Regions from separate parts of the Sporosarcina sp. P25 genome, predicted to be linked through region 3. Evidence: riboswitches for the same ligand, from Rfam matches in the RefSeq annotation. Region 3 holds a riboswitch; each other region holds the start of a gene.
The links. Region 3 has a riboswitch for cobalamin ahead of CSV70_RS14540 (DUF4430 domain-containing protein). Riboswitches for the same ligand answer to the same signal wherever they lie in the genome.

Region 1 (6,136 bases), on a different contig from region 3:
ATTTAAGGGCGATTTTCCTGAACTGCATGTACAACCAAATAAGGTATTCAAAATCAAGTTCACTAGTGCATTGCTACTGGAAGAAGACTATGCTCGACATATTTACATTACCCGTTCGCCAAATAGCACAGAACGTATCGAAAGTTTTACAGCGAAAGTGGATCCTTTAAATAGTAAGCAATTATTCATTACACCAACTACTGAATGGCCACAAGGGGTTCATTATTTACGTGTGGATCAAGGTGCGCAAAATAAGAATGGAGTTGCGATGAAGAAGTCATTTGCTGTGAAGTTTACCGTACTGCCTCACTAATCGAATATCATCGGAAAAGGCTATTGCGGTCCGTCATGGAGACTCTCGCAATAGCCTTTTGAGTATTTTATTTCGTTAATTTAGAGAACATTTCTCCCGTATTGATATCTAAGATCATCTCATCCACTTCAGGTTTCGTCTTGATCATTTCCATTTCATGTAGCCAGTCCCGTACTTCTTTCCAAGACGTTTCATCCAGCGTGCCAAATGCTTCACCATCTGTATCCATCTTAGGTAATAACACTTGTAAACTTTCCGTTTCGATTGCTTTGTCTAGCGGGAAGTTTGCTTGATCTTGGTTGTTCAGCAAGAGGTCGAGTGCTTCTTCGGGCTGTTCTACCATAAATTCATAGCCTTTTTGAGCTGCTCGCCAGAAAGCCTGGATGGCGTCTTGTTCTTTATCCCATGTATCATCACTCGTCAACAACACGATTTCACTATAATTCGGCACGCCATAGTCTACTGGATTAAAGTAGCGCGTTTTGAATCCTTTCGAGTCCATAACAGGCACTTCGTGGTTAATAAATGTTCCTGTTACGGCATCGACGCGTTTCGAAACGAGTGAAGATTCCAATTCAAATCCAACATCGATCATATTCACTTTGTCATAATCGCCACCGTCATTCGTTACCATCGTTTTAATCAGAGATTCGTTCAGTGGAATTCCAGGATAGCCAACTGTTTTGCCTTCGAGATCTTTAGGTGATTGAATCGAGCTTTCTTCCAACATGACTGTGTAATTAAGCGGCTCACGTACGATGGAGGCAATCGCTTTAACCGGAATATTTTCATTTGCTTGCGCTAAAATGACGTCCGGTTGGTAATACAATCCAAGTGTCACTTTACCAGCTGCGGTCAAGTTCATTGGGTCGGTCGGATTGGCAGGGAATTGAATGTCCACTTCCACGTTTTCTTCATTAAAAAATCCTTTTTCTTGCGCAACATATATATAGCTATGTACGGCATTCGGATACCAGTCGAGCATAATGCTGACTTTTTTCTTTTCATTGTTCGGTGTCTCTTCTTGATTGGCAGGGGTTGTATCATTTGTACATCCCACTAGAAGTAGAAGAAGACACGTGATGCTAAGGAACAGACGTTTTTTCATTGATGATTCCTCCATTGTAAAAAGTATTTTTCTATTACGACAACGAGTAAAAAGAAGATAATGCCTACTGCCGAAAGCAAGACGATCGGTGCGAATACAGCAGCACTATCAAATTGCGTCATCATTCTTCTGCTGAAATACCCAAGTCCTGCCTGCGCGCCTAACCATTCTCCAATGGCCGCACCGATTACGCTAAGTGTGACCGCCACTTTGAGTCCAGAGAAGAAAGATGGCAAAGCGGAAGGTAGGTCTAGCTTATAGAAGATATCTTTGGCGGATGCGCCCATTGTCAACATTAACTCACGTAAGTTCTTATCTGACGAGCGTAAGCCGTCGAATACGCTGACGGTGATCGGGAAAAAAGTGATCAAGACGGTGACTGCGACTTTACTCCAAATGCTGTAGCCGAACCACAAGACAAAAATCGGTGCAAGCGCAATGACAGGAATCGTTTGCGACGCGATCAAAATAGGGTAAAATGCTTGCTCAATTGGTTTCTTACTATACATCGCAATCGCTAGTGTGGATCCGATGATGATCGAAATCGATAAGCCGATCAAAATAGTTAAAGCAGTCGGAGGTAAGTGATGGATAAACAGCTCCGTTTTCAGCTCCCATAATCTAATCAGAATCGCTGAAGGGGACGGAAAGAGGAAACTTTTGTCGTAAAGTCGCGCTGCGATTTCCCATACGCCAAGTAGCATCGCGACGAGAAGTATAGACCAACTATACGAAGTCATCTTCTTCATAGCCGCGCCTCCGAACGAAGCTCGCTGATCAGTTGCTCTTTCAGTTCCATCAGTTCCGGTCGTGCCAAGTCTCGCATAGTGCGTGGTCGGCTGAGAGGTACGACGACTTCGCGAATCGCCTGTACCGGTTTTTCAGCAAGTACAAAGATGCGATCAGATAGGAATAAGGCTTCGTCAATATCATGTGTGATGAAGACGATCGTTTTATCGAGCTTCTGCCATTGATCGATTAGCCACTCTTGCATCGTCAGCCGCGTGATCGCATCTAGTGCACTAAATGGCTCGTCCAATAATAAAATATTTGAGCCGGTCAGGATTGTGCGCAAAAAAGAAACACGTTGTCGCATCCCGCCTGATAAGTTTCCAGGATAGGCGTTTTCTTCTCCTGCCAGTCCGAAGTCAGCAAGTAACTGGATGATTTCATCGGAAGAAGGTTTACGTTTTTGAAGCTCTACAGGTAATTGAACATTTTCAAGAATCGTCCGCCACGGCATGAGTAAGTCTTGCTGCGGCATATACCCAACCTTGCCTAACCGCTTCGTTGTCACTACTCCGTCCAATAAAATCTGTCCACTGTCAGGGTTCTCTAGGCCAGTGATGAGTCGAAATAACGTGCTTTTGCCATAGCCGCTTGGTCCAATGATGCTAACGAATTCGCCTTCCTTCACGTGCCAGTCAACTTGATCGAAAATAACAGTTGGTTTCGAAGCTTTCGTTGCTTGATAATGAAAAGAGACATTAGTAAACTCTAAAACTTTATTCATCATATTCTTACCACTTCTCATTTCTTAAAAAAATTCACACAAAAAAACCACTTCTCTATGCGAAGCGGTTGCATAGTACGGATAAAATCCGTCATATGTCCACTTCCCTCCGCTAGCATTATCTAGAGCAGGTTCAAGGGTTAAGGCGAACGCCTCTCTCAGCAAAAGCACCCCTAGTGTTTATCCATCTCTTATCGTTACATAGTCTGAAAAGATAGTCAAGATAGCGTTGAGAGAAATCGGTATAGGATAGAAGCCTGTATAATACATGAACCGTCAAATATTACGCTATTGCAATTGTTATGTCGACTCCTTATGATAAAGAGGAGTTTATAGCGTATTTTGGTGTCTTGCTAGTTTGCAAGACTTAAAAAGGAATCAGGTGAAAATCCTGAACGGTCCGGCCACTGTAATTGGAAAGTGACTTCAGACAACCACTGGTATTCGTACTGGGAAGGTTGAAGTTGCGTTTGTATCCAAAAGTCAGGAGACTTACCATAATACCATGCTTACAACCTTCCGGAAAAAGGTGTGTATGTGGTGTTGTATTAGGTACGTCTAAACACGCATCCATCCATCCTTGTCTCTTTCCGGAGGCGGGATTTTTTTATTGAAAAAAATAGGGGGTAGGAGTCGTTGAAGAAAGGTAGTCGAGTAAGTAAGGTATTATCTGTGTTGCTAAGTTTGATGTTGGTATTGTCGTTTGTAACTCCGGTGGTACAAGCAGTTGATACAGGTGTAGAGAATACAAAAGGAACGGTTGCCGAGCAGACAGATGTGGAAGACTTATTAGCTAAAACCGTTCAGTTTTATAAAAACAAAGAGATGAAACTGGATTCGTGGCAAACATTAGTCGGGCTTTACGCAGCAGGTGAAGATCTGAATGATGGCGAGTGGGTATTACCAGAATGGCAAAAAAAAGAGCCAAGTCATTTGGAACCTATACATTATGGTACAGAACATATTCGCTATATCTTCGGGTTACTCGCAATGAACGAAGATCCAGCCGATGCATGGGAAACGAAGCGTAATCTTTATGTAGAATTAGCATCGCAACAAAACAAAGATACAGGCGCATTTGGTGGCATTAATAAACATATGTGGGCATTGCTTGCGATGGATACAGGCGAACGTCTAGGAGCCAATTTAGGCGAGTGGAATAAAGATACGAAACAAAAAGCACTACAATTTTTACTCGATAAGCAAAATGAAGATGGCGGATATTCATTCAGCGGTACGGTTTCAGACCCAGATATGACAGGTATGGGCATGATCGCATTGTCTAATTATCAAGGGGAAGAAGCGGCGGATGCAGCTATTGAAAGAACGAAGGACTTACTACGAGCTAGACAACTAGACTTACAGACGGGTGGATTTAATTCGCCAGGTAAATTTGGAATGGGCGATAATGCCAATTCAACAGCGACAGCGATTTGGGGTCTAGCTGCAGTAAATGAAAACGTACTAGCAGAGAAATGGCATATTGGAAATCAGACAGTAGTAGATGCAATAAAAGGTTTCCAGTTAGAAGATGGCTCATATAAGTGGAAAGTGACTGATAAGAAAACCAACTTAATGGCGACTGAGCAAGTATTACTTGCGCTAGCAGACATAAATGCGGGAAGTTCAGTTTGGAATCGAATTGCTTTAAAAGCAGAGCAGCCTACAGCCCACGTGAAAATCGATGGATTAGATGGCTCTATTCTTTCAGAAACTGAAGTCACATTCGAAGAAGACAGTACGGTTGTACAAGTTGTTGAACAGTTGTTACAGGAACAAGATATTCCTTTTGAGATAGATGAACTGAAAAAGAATTTTGTGTCGATTAATGACATTCAAAATGGAAGCTTACATGGCACTGATCAGTGGGTGGTGGAAGTAAATGAAGGATCATCTACTTCACTAATCGATACTATAGTGAACGAACAGGATAAGATTCACATTTTTTATAAACGCAATGCAGTTTTCAAATCCAACACGAAGTTGAAAGTCGGGGACAAGAATCCGACTATTGAACTCACATTACATGGAGACGCGTTTACGGAAGCGGCCTCAGACGCTAGTAACTGGACTATAGGTAATAGAGGCCTAACAGTTGGCTCCGTTACCGTTGAAAGTAACCAGAAAGTACTTCTACATGTGCAAGGCGAAGTACCAAATGAAGTGTTATCCATAACGGGACTTGCTGAAGCAGTGCATTCAAATGTAAACACTACCGCAAATATATCTTCGGTGGAACCAGTAGTAAGCCGTTCGGTAGACGAGATGCTCGCGGATACGTTACGTTTTTATGAAGTAGAGAGATATAATAAGGATAACTTTAGATGGGGTATGCCGGGAATTAGTTGGACGGAACTGGTTGGATTGGGCGCATCTAGTTCGCAATTAATTGATGGTACAGCACGATTACCAGAGTGGATTACTAAAGATCCAGAATTAAATAGTGACGAGTCAGATACAGACCATATCCGTTATATCTTTGGTTTGCTGGCAGTAGGGAAGGATCCAACTACTGCGTGGGAAACGAATCGTAATCTGTATGCAGAGTTAGCGGCACAACAAAAAGCAGATGGATCAATTGGTCCTATAAATAAACACGCCTGGGCGATGCTCGCTTTAGATACAGGTATGAAGCGTGGGCAGGACGTAGGAACATGGAATGCTGAAGCGAAAGAAAAAGCGTTACAACATTTGTTAAAGCAAGAAAAGGAAAAGGGTGGATTTTCTCTTTCATTAAACGTACAAGACAAAGCTGATCCCGATATGACAGCGATGGTCTTATTGGCACTAGCAAATTATCAAGATGATAGTGCGGTGAATACAGCCATTGAACGAGCAAAACACGTCTTACGCGAACAACAACTGGATACAGCTGGCTGGGGCGCTTGGGGAGAAAACTCCAACAGTATTGCGACTGTCATTTCAGGACTGGTTGCGTCAGGAGAAGACGTTACATCTATCGAATGGCAAAAAGATGGGAAATCACCTGTAGATGCATTAAGCAAATTCCAAATGAAAAATGGAGCATTTGCATTCACTTTACCAGCCGATAAATGGGTCAATACGATAGCTGTCGAACAATCTTTAATTGCACTACAAGAAATTAAAACGGGTAAATCTGTCTGGCAACAATTTTCTGAAGAAGAAACTATAGAGCCACCAGTACATCCAACGAATATTACATTTTCCGTAGAAACACGAA
Region 2 (6,136 bases), on a different contig from region 3:
CGAGGCGATAAGCAAACAGCGCCTCATGGATTTTTCGTGTCCAAGACTTTTCGTGTGTTAAATACAGATTCCGCGCATATTGCATGGTAATCGTACTCGCACCTTGCGCCTTGCTCATCGTTTTAACGTCCTTCAGAATGGCACCGGCAAGTCGTTTATAATCAAATCCATTATGCGAATAAAATTTCTTATCTTCTGTTGCTACAAAAGCATCTGTCAGAAAAGGGGATATATCGGACAGCTTCATCCAATACCGTCTATGTTGTGAAAAGTGATCCCCGATCTGATGCCCACTATGATCGAGGAACAATGAAGCCTTTGGTACGCTCAATGAAGGGGCACCAAGTACTTGGGCATATATTCGAAGGGCGATTAAGACAGTCACGATCGCGGCTATCGACGTGATCGACAGGGATAATACAATCTTTTTCCACCTTTTTCTATTAGTGGACTTTATATAATCGGTACGTTTCATTGCTCATCACATCCCGTTCCATTCAGTATCTTTTGACAGTATGGGACGGTTATGGACGGATTAAACGGACTGTAGGAAAAGTTTAGACGTGTAACATTGAAACTGGTGCCGGAAGAAGTGTATAATGAGTGAATCTATTTACTTAAGGCGGTGAACGAATGGAAGCGCCAAAAATGGAAGTTCAGCTCCGTTCCGTTATTCAACATCCAGACCAGCAAGCGGAAACGCATACGATGCAGGCAACTGGAGAACTCATTGAGAAAAAAGGACAGGCCTATTTATTGTTTGAAGAACGAACAGAAGGAATGCCAGTAGTCCGAACGACCGTGAAATTACATGCTGAAGATGCCTTCATCATGCGTAAAGGCGGCGTGCAGATGCGATTGCCGTTCAGACAAGACGATATGCGCCTCGGCACGTACGGTAATGGCCCTGCAGTTATGGATTTAGCCGTTTATACCAATCAACTGGAGTGGGTTCCTGGACGCTTTACGGTAGCGTACGACTTACATTCAGAAGAAAGCTTATTAGGGAAATACCATTTGACAATAACCTACTCGGAGGTAACACAATGAATGCAGTAGAGCAGATTCAACATGAAATTAAAGAAGCATTGCACCAAGCCATTGAGAAAGCGCAACTAGTCGAAAGTGCAGATATTCCCGACATTAAATTGGAATCACCAAGAAGTAAAGAGAACGGAGATTATGCAGCGAATATCGCTATGCAGTTGACAAAACTAGCGAAAAAGCCGCCACGTGCAATTGCGGAAAGTATTTTAGAGCACCTCGATACGAAGAACACCGCAATCGACTCCATTGAAATCGCTGGACCTGGCTTCCTCAATATCCGCTTGAAAACAGACAGCCTCGGGGATATCGTGAAATCTGTCCTGGATCAAGGAGCAGACTACGGACGTTCCGATAGCGGACAGCAACAGAAGATCCAAGTTGAATTCGTATCAGCGAACCCAACAGGCGATTTGCACTTAGGACACGCACGTGGGGCATCCCTTGGAGATTCATTATGTAATATTCTCGACAAAGCAGGCTATGACGTAGCGCGTGAATACTATATCAATGATGCAGGTAATCAAATAAATAATTTAGCGTTATCGATCGACGTTCGTTATTTCGAAGCACTTGGATTGGAAAAAGAAATGCCAGAAGATGGCTATCGCGGCGCAGATATTATTACGATCGCAAAAGGCCTCGTCGAACAATACGGCGACAAGTATGTCCATGTTCCAGAACAAGAGCGACTTGCATTTTTCCGTGAACACGGCTTGAATATCGAACTGGATAAACTAAAGAAAGACTTGACGGACTTCCGCGTTCATTTCGACAACTGGTTCTCGGAAACGTCTCTATATAACAACGGTAAAATCGATGTTGCGCTCAATAAATTACGTGAAAATGGCCATGTCTTTGAAGAAGACGGTGCTACTTGGTTCCGTTCCACTACATTTGGCGACGATAAAGACCGTGTATTGATCAAACAAGACGGTTCATTCACATACTTAACGCCAGACATTGCTTATCACCAAGACAAGCTGAGTCGTGGATTTGATAAACTTATCAATATTTGGGGAGCAGACCACCACGGATATATTCCACGTATGAAAGCAGCTATCCAGGCGCTTGGCTATGACCGCGACACGCTTGAAGTAGAAGTGGCGCAAATGGTTCAGCTTTACAAAGACGGAGAAAAATTCAAAATGAGCAAACGCACAGGAAAAGCCGTCACATTGCGTGAACTCGTAGAAGAAGTAGGACTAGACGCTGTACGTTATTTCTTCGCGATGCGCTCAGGCGATGCACAAATGGACTTCGATTTAGATTTGGCCGTATCCAAATCCAATGAAAACCCTGTCTACTACGCACAATACGCACACGCACGTATTTGTTCGATCTTGCGTCAGGCAAAAGAACAGAATGTAGAAGCGTCAACAGAAAACGTCACGCTATTGCAAGACGAAAAAGAGTTAGAGCTACTGAAGAAACTCGGTGACTTCCCGAAACTAATCAGCGACTCGGCTCGTATGCGCGCACCGCACCGCGTGACAACTTACATTCAGGAACTAGCAGCTACATTCCATAGTTTCTACAATGCGAACAAGGTGCTAGATCCGGAAAACAAAGACCTTTCCGAAGCACGTTTGGCATTGATTACAGCTACTAAAACAACGATTGCCAACGCGTTGAAACTTGTAGGCGTTGAAGCACCTGAAAGAATGTAATATATCGAAAATGGCCAAGCGGGTTTACTGCTTGGCTTTTTCTTTATGAATGGTAAAGGGGAAGGCAACGTTTCGCTATGTTCCAGGCGGACGCGTTTCGGGAGGGCCCGCGGTAAGCCAACCAGGTCGCTTCGCTTCCTTTTGGTTGTCTCACCTGATCGGGCTAATCCTCCCCGAGTCGCCGCCTTGCACTTCGCTTCACTGGTGTTTCTTTCTTGAGATAGAGAGTGAAGTTCAAGGGCTTACGGGTGATTAAATTTTGAGGTTGGAAAAGGTAAGGCAACGTTTCGCTACGTTCCAGGCGGACGCGTTTGGGAGGGCCCGCGGTGAGCCCCCTAGTCGCTACGCTCCTTTAGTGGTCTCACCTGATCGGGCTAATCCTCCCCGAGTCGCCGCCTTGCACTTCGCTTCACTGGTGTTTCTATCCTGTGATGGAGAGCGAGGTTCAAGGGCTTACGGGTGATTAAATTTTGAGGTGGGAAAGGGGAAGGCAACGTTTCGCAGCGTTCCAGGCGGACGCGTTCGGGAGGTCTCATCGCGAGGCCTCTCAGCAAAGCGTCCCCCTGCTGGAGCCTCACTCCCTATGTCATACCCAAACTCCTCCTATCCCCTGTACAACCAACACTATTATCGCTATAATAAATCATAATTACATATCTTCTAAAAAGGTTCTCGAAAATTGAGATGAAAAGCGAAATCGGTTCAAATCCGATGCGGTCCCGCCACTGTACGTGCGATGCACAAGCCAGGTCACCTGCCTTTTTGGAAAATGAAGTTCCGCAGCAACCTACGAGGATAGGTGTGATGGAAGAGATCACGCATTGATTTCATCCCACCTAATCCTTCGAACTATCGGAGGGTTTTTTTCATGTCTGCGGCTTGCGTAATGCAACACACATATTGAAGGAGGAACACACATGAAGAAGTTTTGGCAACTACTGCTGACGGCTATGCTTGCGGTACTACTACTTGCAGCATGCGGAAGCGACAGTACAAAAGAAGAAACACCGGCAGATAAAAACCAAGCGGGTGAAGAAGCGAAAACAGAACAAGAGTCAACGGATACAACGAGTTACCCATACACCCTGACAGATGCAATTGGCGAAGAAATTACATTTGAACAAGCGCCGGAAACTGTCATTTCATTAATTCCAAGTAACACGGAAATTTTATTCGGTATTGATGCTGGCGATCAAGTCATCGCTGTAACAGAAAACGATGATTATCCTAAAGAAGTAACGGAGCTTGATACCGTAGGGGACTTTACGGTCAACATAGAAAAAGTGATTTCATTGCAACCGGAAGCGGTATTCGCACATGAAATGATGATGGGCTCGAATGAAGAAGGATTGAACCAAATTCGTGACGCAGGCATCCCTGTGATCGTCGTACAGAATGCAGGAACATTTGAAGAGACATATGAAACGATTGAAATGATTGGTGAAGTCATGGACAAAAATGCGGAAGCCAATCAAATCGTCGAAGATATGAAAACGAAAATTGCTGATATCGAAAAGAAAGCAGCAGATATCACGGATAAGAAGCGCGTGTTCGTTGAAAACTCCGATGCACCTGAAATCTATACGGCAGGAAAAGGCACATTCCCACAGCAGTTTTTGGATATCATTAACGCTGAGAACATTGTGACGGAAGAAGGCTGGATTATGATCAGTCCTGAAACGATTGTAGATGAAAATCCGGATGTGATTTTGGCGATCTATAGCTATGTTCCAAATGTCGTAGAAAATATTAAAACGCGTGACGGCTTTGATGCGGTGACTGCGATCAAAGAAGATCAAGTCATTCAACTGGATGAAGATATTACAAGCCGTACAGGTCCACGTTTAGCTGACGGATTAGAATTGTTTGCGAAAGCAATCTATCCTGAGGTATTCGGTGAATAAAACCGTTCTCGCCTACGTCGTGTCGATCGCCACATTGCTTGTGGCGATCTGGCTCGGTGTATCGATCGGTACAGTGAAAATACCAATAGAGACGCTATGGGATCAATCGGACACGACCGCAAGTAATATTTTGTGGAAGATTCGTATGCCGCGTGTGTTGCTGGCTGGAATCGTCGGTGCCTCATTGGCTATTTCAGGGGCTGCTTTTCAAGGGCTACTGAAAAACCCATTAGCTGATCCTTACACCCTCGGAGTGTCATCCGGTGCCTCTGTCGGCGCCGTGATCACACTCTTTTTTGGTATATCGCTGCCGGTCCTTGGCGCTTTCACCTTACCTGTATTTAGTATGATCGGTGCTGCAGTGACGATGTTTTTAGTGATCGGTTTTGCTCGAATGGTCGACCGGTCAATGAAAATGGAAACTATTATTTTAACAGGAATTATTTTCGGTTCATTTCTCGGCTCTGTGTTGTCGCTGATGATCGCGTTGACGCAAGAAGAACTCCGTCAGATTGTTGGTTGGCTTCTTGGTAGCGTATCGATGCGTGGCTGGAATTACATTGTAATGGTCTTGCCGTTTTTCATCATCGGCTCATTCATGCTGTGGCTTAATCGCCGCGAATTGAACGCTTTATTATTCGGTGAAGAACGTGCGCATCATCTTGGAGTCAATGTCAAACAGCGTAAATTGATGATTTTGCTAGGCGGATCGGTATTAACTGGCTCGGCTGTTGCGGTGTCCGGAACAATCGGCTTCGTTGGCCTAGTTGTCCCCCATATGACACGTATGTTATGGGGCTCCGATCACCGTCATGTACTGCCGTTATCATTATGTAACGGTGCATCATTATTGATCATTTGCGATCTCGTAGCACGAACGATTATTTCACCGGCTGAATTACCGGTCGGTGTCATTACAGCATTCATTGGCGCTCCGGTGTTTGCCTATATCTTTTACAAACAACGTAGAAAAGGAGCGATGTGAAGATGTTGCAAGTGGAAAACGTATCGGGAGGCTACGGCAAGGAACCGATTGTGCGAAATGTGTCGTTCCACGTGGAAAAAGGAGAAGTTCTCGGAATTTTAGGGCCGAATGGTAGCGGGAAATCCACGTTATTGAAAATTATATCGGGAATTTTGCCGAAACAAAGCGGGAAGGTCATGATTGCAGGAAAACCTTCTGGCGCCTATACCCAAAAGCAATTCGCGCAGCAAGTAGCCGTCTTGCCGCAGCTCCATGCCCATGCCTTTTCTCATAGCGTGAAAGACACTGTTGCTCTCGGTCGTTATCCGTATCAATCGGGGATTTTCTCGAGCTGGTCGGAGTTGGATGAGCGAGCAGTGCAGGAAGCGATGAACTATACAGGTGTCACGCGATATGAAAATACCGCCATTGAATTATTATCTGGCGGCGAGCAACAACGCGTATTTGTTGCGCAAGCGCTCGCCCAGCAAGCTCCTATTTTATTATTGGATGAACCGACGAACCATTTAGACATCGCGCATCAGCAACAATTG
Region 3 (6,136 bases):
ATAACTCGCTGCATTTACTTGGAAGGAAAGAGCAGACTGTGTAACTGTTGCTCCCGATGTAACTCCTGACACAGAGATTTTCGGCTCCAAGTCCTCTCGGAAAGGAAACAGATCGGCGTTTAAATCCTTACCTAAGTCAATCGTATATTTCCACTCCACTTTATCGCCAGGGATGAGCTTGATGACACCCGCTCCACGATTCGGGAAGATGCCGTTAACGCTGTACATCCAACCGCTGCCTTGTCCACGATCGAATTCAAATACGCCTTGGATCCCTTCGACATATGCACTTTCATGCTCTCCCCCACGATATGACATCGAAATATTATTAGCTTTGACACTGCGTTTTAGTACGCTTAGAACCGTATCGCCTTCTTCTACGGCCACAGTTGACAACGGCATCGGAACTTCCGTAGGAGAAATCGTAATAGAATGCTGTAGCGTCTGCGTTGCTTGATTTTCATAAATCGGCATCGGTTGCTCTGCAAATGAAGGAGAAACCGGCACGAGGATGGCGGCACTCGCTAATGCGAATGCTACCGTTATTTTTGTGAAGTTTTTAATAATAGAAATAAAGCATACCTCCTTATTTAATGATGAATAGTTGTCGAGCTGCTTGTTTTAATGTTTTTCCTTCTGTAGAGACGGGATCAATCACAACTAGAGAATACAACTGCCCTTTCTGATAGTCTGTTTCAGGTGTAACGGTAGCTTTTAAACCATTCGCTTTTACGGTAACTGGCACACGCTTACCTGTTACATCTTCTACATAGATTTTATCCAGATTCTCTTTTGAATCTTGTATTTCTTTGTTAAATGTGACTGTAAACTCATGAGAGGGTGCTACTACTTTCGCATCGAAATAGCGATATGGACGATCATTATCTACTATGAATACTTTTTTCGCTCCTTTAGGAATCCTTGTTTCTTTTTGGGTACCTTTTTCTCCAGCTTGCACAACATAATACCCTTCAATCATTTCGGTATTTTCAATAAAGATGGAAGACCAAGCTTCATTTTTGTTTTTCTGCACATGTAGAAGGCTATTATTCACAATTCCTTGAAGAGTTGAATGACTTGAAACTTCAAGTCGCATGGGTTGATCCGAAAAATCATATAATCGGCCTTCACCTTTTGTGAATAAATCAAATGCTACAAGGCCTTGAAGCGCTTGCTCTGTAGCCATACCATCTGTCGAACCTGTTACAGTATGTTTGAAGCCTCCATTTTCTGTTTGGAAGCTTAGCAGGTGATCTATCAAGTTGATGCCATTCTTTGTAAACTGTTCACCTTGTGGATCGATGTTATTGGCTGTCAAACCAATGATAACTTGTGAAGTTGCTTCACTAGAAATACCGCCTACGAACGCTTCATCAAATCCGCCGGTAGGACCTTGGTTTTTAGACAAAAATGTCACGGCTTTCTCGATAGCTTTGTTGACGGCTGGTTGTTCCTTGTAAGGTGCTAAACCAATAAGTGCCATCGCCGTTATGTCATAGCTTGCAGAGCCTGTATTGCTTGTAGATAAACTCCATGCACCGTCATCTCTTTGATAACTTAAAAGGGATGCGACTATTTTTTCACGATTCCATCTTGCATCTTTTGGAACTTCATAGTTTTTTGTATCGAGTGCAATCAATGCGAAAATTAAACCATTCGTTCCTTGGCGTGTCATAGTATCTACGTTTCTTATATCTATACTGTTATAGATTTTATCGAGTAAATCTATACCATTGACGTTCTTAGGGTCTCTCCCTATCGCTGCCGCAGCTATCGTCAAACGTTCTGCATCTGTTATTTTTAGTCGTTCTAAGTTATCAACAATTTGTTGTTGGACATTATTATCAAATACGGCTTCATAGCTGTTCGGAACAGCTACCCCTGCTTTTGCTAAACCAACTGCCAACCACTCGCTCGATACTGATTTACTCAGTATGTAATCTGTAACTTTTTCAATTGCTTCGGGTACACGCGTTTGACTTGCCACTACAGTAATGTGTAGTGCTTCCGCTGCTTTTCCTACAACTGTTGCTTTAGCAGCATTAAGCGTGAAGTTTTCATGTTGTACGGTGCCTTCCAATTGAATCGTCACTTGCTGATCTGTGTCTTGAGTAATTTTAGAAATAGTCAATCCCGATTGTCCGACAGTCCAATATTCCGATTCTAGCGCTGCCGGTGTAAAAGTATCACCTATAAGATTCACTGTAATCGCAGGGTTGTTACTACCTTCTACAAGACTAGTAGGTGTAGAAAGGGCTGCCCAACGACTGTAAAAGAATTTCACTTGATCAGTATTTTTTAATACATATGCAGCAGCACCAATAGCAGGTGCTTGTCCGTTTATTGTATAATTCCAGCCATCCCAGCCACCTAATGACCCTGCTTCTTCATTATTAATGGAAGTTACATAAGCTCCAAAATCACTTTCTTGAACAGTGTAATGGACGCTCTTACTATCTAGTGCTTTCTTCAATGCCTCTAAAGCATTTTGCCCTGCTGTAACTTCAATCGCTTCTTTTAAAATTACTCCCGATAAACCTTCTACTTCCACATCTACCATGTAATTAGCGGCTTGCGGACTTACTTCACTTTGTTGGACATCCGTGGTAGCTAAAGCAACTGAACTTGTGACAGGCAACAGCATCATTACTGCTAGTAAAACACTTGCGATGATAGATACATAACGCTTAAACAAATGGTTTCCCCCTCATACTAGTATCATAAATTGAACGTAAAAAAGCCCTTGACTCCAGAAAGAGACAAGGGCACTATGTATAGGCAGACTTTGGCTAATAACTTAGTAAATCCGATACAATATGCATACCTCTTCCTGGGAGGCGTAACGCATGGTATTTTGGCAAGTCTCCTGACTTATGGATCATCACATCTTCAACCTTCCCAGTATTTCACCAGTGGTATTTTGAAGATACTTCCCATTTACAGTGGCCGGACCGTACAGGATTTTCACCTGTTTCCTTTTTCATCTTTACAATAATGCAAAGAACCAAAATATTCTATTCAATTTACAACTAGTATATCACAAGCACACCCGCTATTTTTTGTTATTTCAAATGAATAGTATAAAAGACCGATGAAAAGAATCTCTCATCAGTCTTCTTGTGAACACTATCTATTACTTCATACGCTATATAAGGGAGTGTAAACTTATAGCTCCTGATAATCTCGCTGATAGACTCCGCCGTCTTTCACTTCTGCATGATAAAGTGCTTTCAATGCAAAGCTTTTCTCCAGCTCATGCTCTTTCATAATCGCTTTCAATTTTCTATTTAACTCTGGGCTATGCTTTACGAGCTGCAGCATCTTAGGTTGTGAATATTGCACGAAAATCTCCTCCTCATTTCTTTCGTTTCTATAGTATAACATGGCTATGGTTTTTATTGTGTGAAGTGAAATCATTCGTTAGGGTGGAAATCACCCATACGTTTCATGTATACTGTCACAAGCACAAGCTGATGATTCTGGGCAAGTACATGAATGACACTACAGAACCAACTTACATATTGGACGAGAAGGAAATTTCTCTCGTCTTTTTTATTTGTATTTGCGATTAATCCGGCAATAAACCGACATTTTTCAGCGTTTACATGAGCGGCAAAACGGGTATTATCAAATGTATGTGTGCAATTTTATTCTACTGTTTCGATTATGTACTTAGCTCATTTCTCAGACTACGTTCAAAAAAGGAGGAACTATGAAAAAAACTTCTATAACATTTTACATTACATTAGTGGCCGTCATATTGGCAGTGGGATACGGCGTCATTGCCCCTACACACTTCGAAGAAATCACGTCCGCTATTAAGGACTTTATTTCGGATTCATTCGGCTGGTATTACTTACTGACCGTCTCCATGTTATTCTTCATTTCGGTATTCTTGATATTCAGTCCGATCGGGAAAATCCGATTAGGAAAGGATAATGACAGACCGCAGTTTTCCATGTTTTCATGGTTAGCGATGTTATTTTCCGCTGGTATGGGAATCGGACTCGTGTTCTACGGGGCGGCCGAACCTCTTTCGCATTACGCAGTAAGTCCTGCTACAGAAGCTCCTGAAACAAAAGCTGCTTATAAAGAAGCAATGCAGTCGACATTTTTCCATTGGGGTTTCCATGCTTGGTCTGTATACGGTATGACCGCTTTAGTATTGGCATATTTCCAATTCCGCAAAGGACAACCTGGATTAATCTCCGTTACACTTCGTCCAATTTTTGGTGATCGAGTAGATGGAAAGCTCGGCACAGTCATTGACGTCTTCGCTATTTTTGCCACCGTTTTCGGTGTGGCGACATCACTTGGCTTTGGAGCTGTCCAAATAAACGCCGGGCTCAATTACTTATTCGGTGTATCAATAGGCTTCTGGTCCCAATTCTTTATCATTGCAGTGGTAACAGTATTATTCCTTATATCTGCGTGGAGTGGACTTGGAAAAGGAATTAAAATTTTATCCAATGCCAATATGATTTTAGCTTTGGCATTGTTAATTTTCATGATCGTGCTTGGACCAACTTTATTGATTTTCAACATGTTCACGGATTCCATTGGTGGCTACCTGGAAAATCTCATACGTATGAGTTTCCGTACTGCACCGCTCACTCCTGAAAATCGTACTTGGCTAAATGGGTGGACTCTATTCTACTGGGCTTGGTGGATAGCTTGGGCACCATTTGTCGGGATGTTCATTGCCCGCGTATCAAAAGGTAGAACGATTCGCGAGTTCATGATTGGCGTGCTAGTTGTTCCTACTGTGTTGAGTATGATCTGGTTCACAGCATTTGGTACGACAGCAATTGAAACGCAAAAAGCTGGAATTGTCGACTTGGCTGCAAGTGCAACTGAACTGACAATCTTTGAGATGTTCAGCGAATTGCCTTTGTCATTCGTCATATCAGTCATTGCCATTTTGTTGATTACATCGTTCTTTATCACTTCAGCGGATTCGGCTACATTTGTGCTCGGCATGCAGTCGTCATATGGTTCATTGACTCCACCAAATAATTTGAAAGTTGTATGGGGCGTAATTCAATCTGCCATCGCCATCATTCTATTATATGTCGGAGGATTGGATGCACTGCAAAACGTCATCATTATTGCCGCTTTGCCATTCTCCATCATCCTCATTATGATGGTCGTCTCGCTGTTCAAATCACTAAAAGATGAAAAGAAACGAATAAAGCGTTAGTAGAGAAAAGAACACCATCGCACTAGCGACGGTGTTCTTTTTCATATATTAGTTTGCCACTTTTTCGATTGCTTGCTTCAAATCCGCAATAATATCCTCTGCTGACTCCAACCCTACAGATAAGCGAATTAGCTCTTCACTAACGCCTGAGTCTTTCAAGTCTTCCACAGACAACTGCTGATGAGTTGTAGATGCCGGGTGAATGATTAATGACTTCGCATCTCCCACATTCGCTACATGAGACCAAATTTCTACATTGTCGATTACTTGTCTTCCTGCATCGCGTCCACCTTTAATACCGAATACGATAATTGAACCATAGCCATTTTTTAAATATTTATTTGCCAATTCTACTGTTGGATGATCTTCTAGACCTGTATACGTCACCCATTCTACTGCCGGATGTTCTTGCAGGAATGCAGCAACTTTTTGTGCGTTTTCATTGTGGCGAGGCACGCGCAAATGAAGTGTTTCCAAACCTTGCAACAAGTTGAATGCACTATCTGGTGACAGACATGGGCCGAAGTCTCTCAGCAATTGTACACGTAATTTCGTTGCGAAAGCTGCAGCAGCTGTATCGATTCCGTACCGTAAGCCATGATAGGATTCATCCGGCTCTGTAAAACCAGGGAACCTACCTTGCGTCCAGTCAAATTTCCCTGCATCAACTGCCACACCACCGATTGTCGTACCGTGTCCGCCAATCCACTTTGTCGCGGAATGAATAACTACATCGGCACCATACTCGATCGGATTTGATCCATAAGGAGACGGGAATGTATTGTCTACTAACAATGGAAGTCCATTTTCATGTGCGATGTTCGCAACGGCTTCTACGTCAAGAACTTGCAAACTTGGATTACCGATTGTTTCTGCAAACAACGCTTTCGTTTTATCCGTAATAGCTACTTCAAAGTTCTTTGGATCTGACGCGTC

Region 1: it holds a riboswitch for cobalamin, as region 3 does, so the genes downstream of both, CSV70_RS01205 (DUF4430 domain-containing protein) here and CSV70_RS14540 (DUF4430 domain-containing protein) in region 3, are expected to answer to the same signal.
Region 2: it holds a riboswitch for cobalamin, as region 3 does, so the genes downstream of both, CSV70_RS00235 (ABC transporter substrate-binding protein) here and CSV70_RS14540 (DUF4430 domain-containing protein) in region 3, are expected to answer to the same signal.

What each region holds. Positions count from the first base shown of each region.
Region 1 covers NZ_PDYV01000001.1:251,384-257,519, forward strand. Annotated here, with positions in the region: gene CSV70_RS01185 (S8 family peptidase) at 1-313, shown strand, start outside; gene CSV70_RS01190 (ABC transporter substrate-binding protein) at 381-1,421, opposite strand; gene CSV70_RS01195 (ABC transporter permease) at 1,418-2,170, opposite strand; gene CSV70_RS01200 (ABC transporter ATP-binding protein) at 2,167-2,934, opposite strand; TPP riboswitch at 3,022-3,119, opposite strand; cobalamin riboswitch at 3,261-3,448, shown strand; gene CSV70_RS01205 (DUF4430 domain-containing protein) at 3,571-6,136, shown strand, end outside.
Region 2 covers NZ_PDYV01000001.1:40,277-46,412, forward strand. Annotated here, with positions in the region: gene CSV70_RS00220 (transglycosylase domain-containing protein) at 1-475, opposite strand, end outside; gene CSV70_RS00225 (YwiB family protein) at 634-1,050, shown strand; gene argS (arginine--tRNA ligase) at 1,047-2,714, shown strand; cobalamin riboswitch at 3,364-3,490, shown strand; gene CSV70_RS00235 (ABC transporter substrate-binding protein) at 3,632-4,618, shown strand; gene CSV70_RS00240 (FecCD family ABC transporter permease) at 4,611-5,603, shown strand; gene CSV70_RS00245 (adenosylcobinamide amidohydrolase) at 5,606-6,136, shown strand, end outside.
Region 3 covers NZ_PDYV01000022.1:28,390-34,525, reverse strand. Annotated here, with positions in the region: gene CSV70_RS14545 (S-layer homology domain-containing protein) at 1-474, opposite strand, end outside; gene CSV70_RS14540 (DUF4430 domain-containing protein) at 587-2,695, opposite strand; cobalamin riboswitch at 2,840-3,024, opposite strand; gene CSV70_RS16625 (hypothetical protein) at 3,166-3,342, opposite strand; gene CSV70_RS14530 (glycine betaine uptake BCCT transporter) at 3,713-5,200, shown strand; gene CSV70_RS14525 (O-acetylhomoserine aminocarboxypropyltransferase/cysteine synthase family protein) at 5,249-6,136, opposite strand, start outside.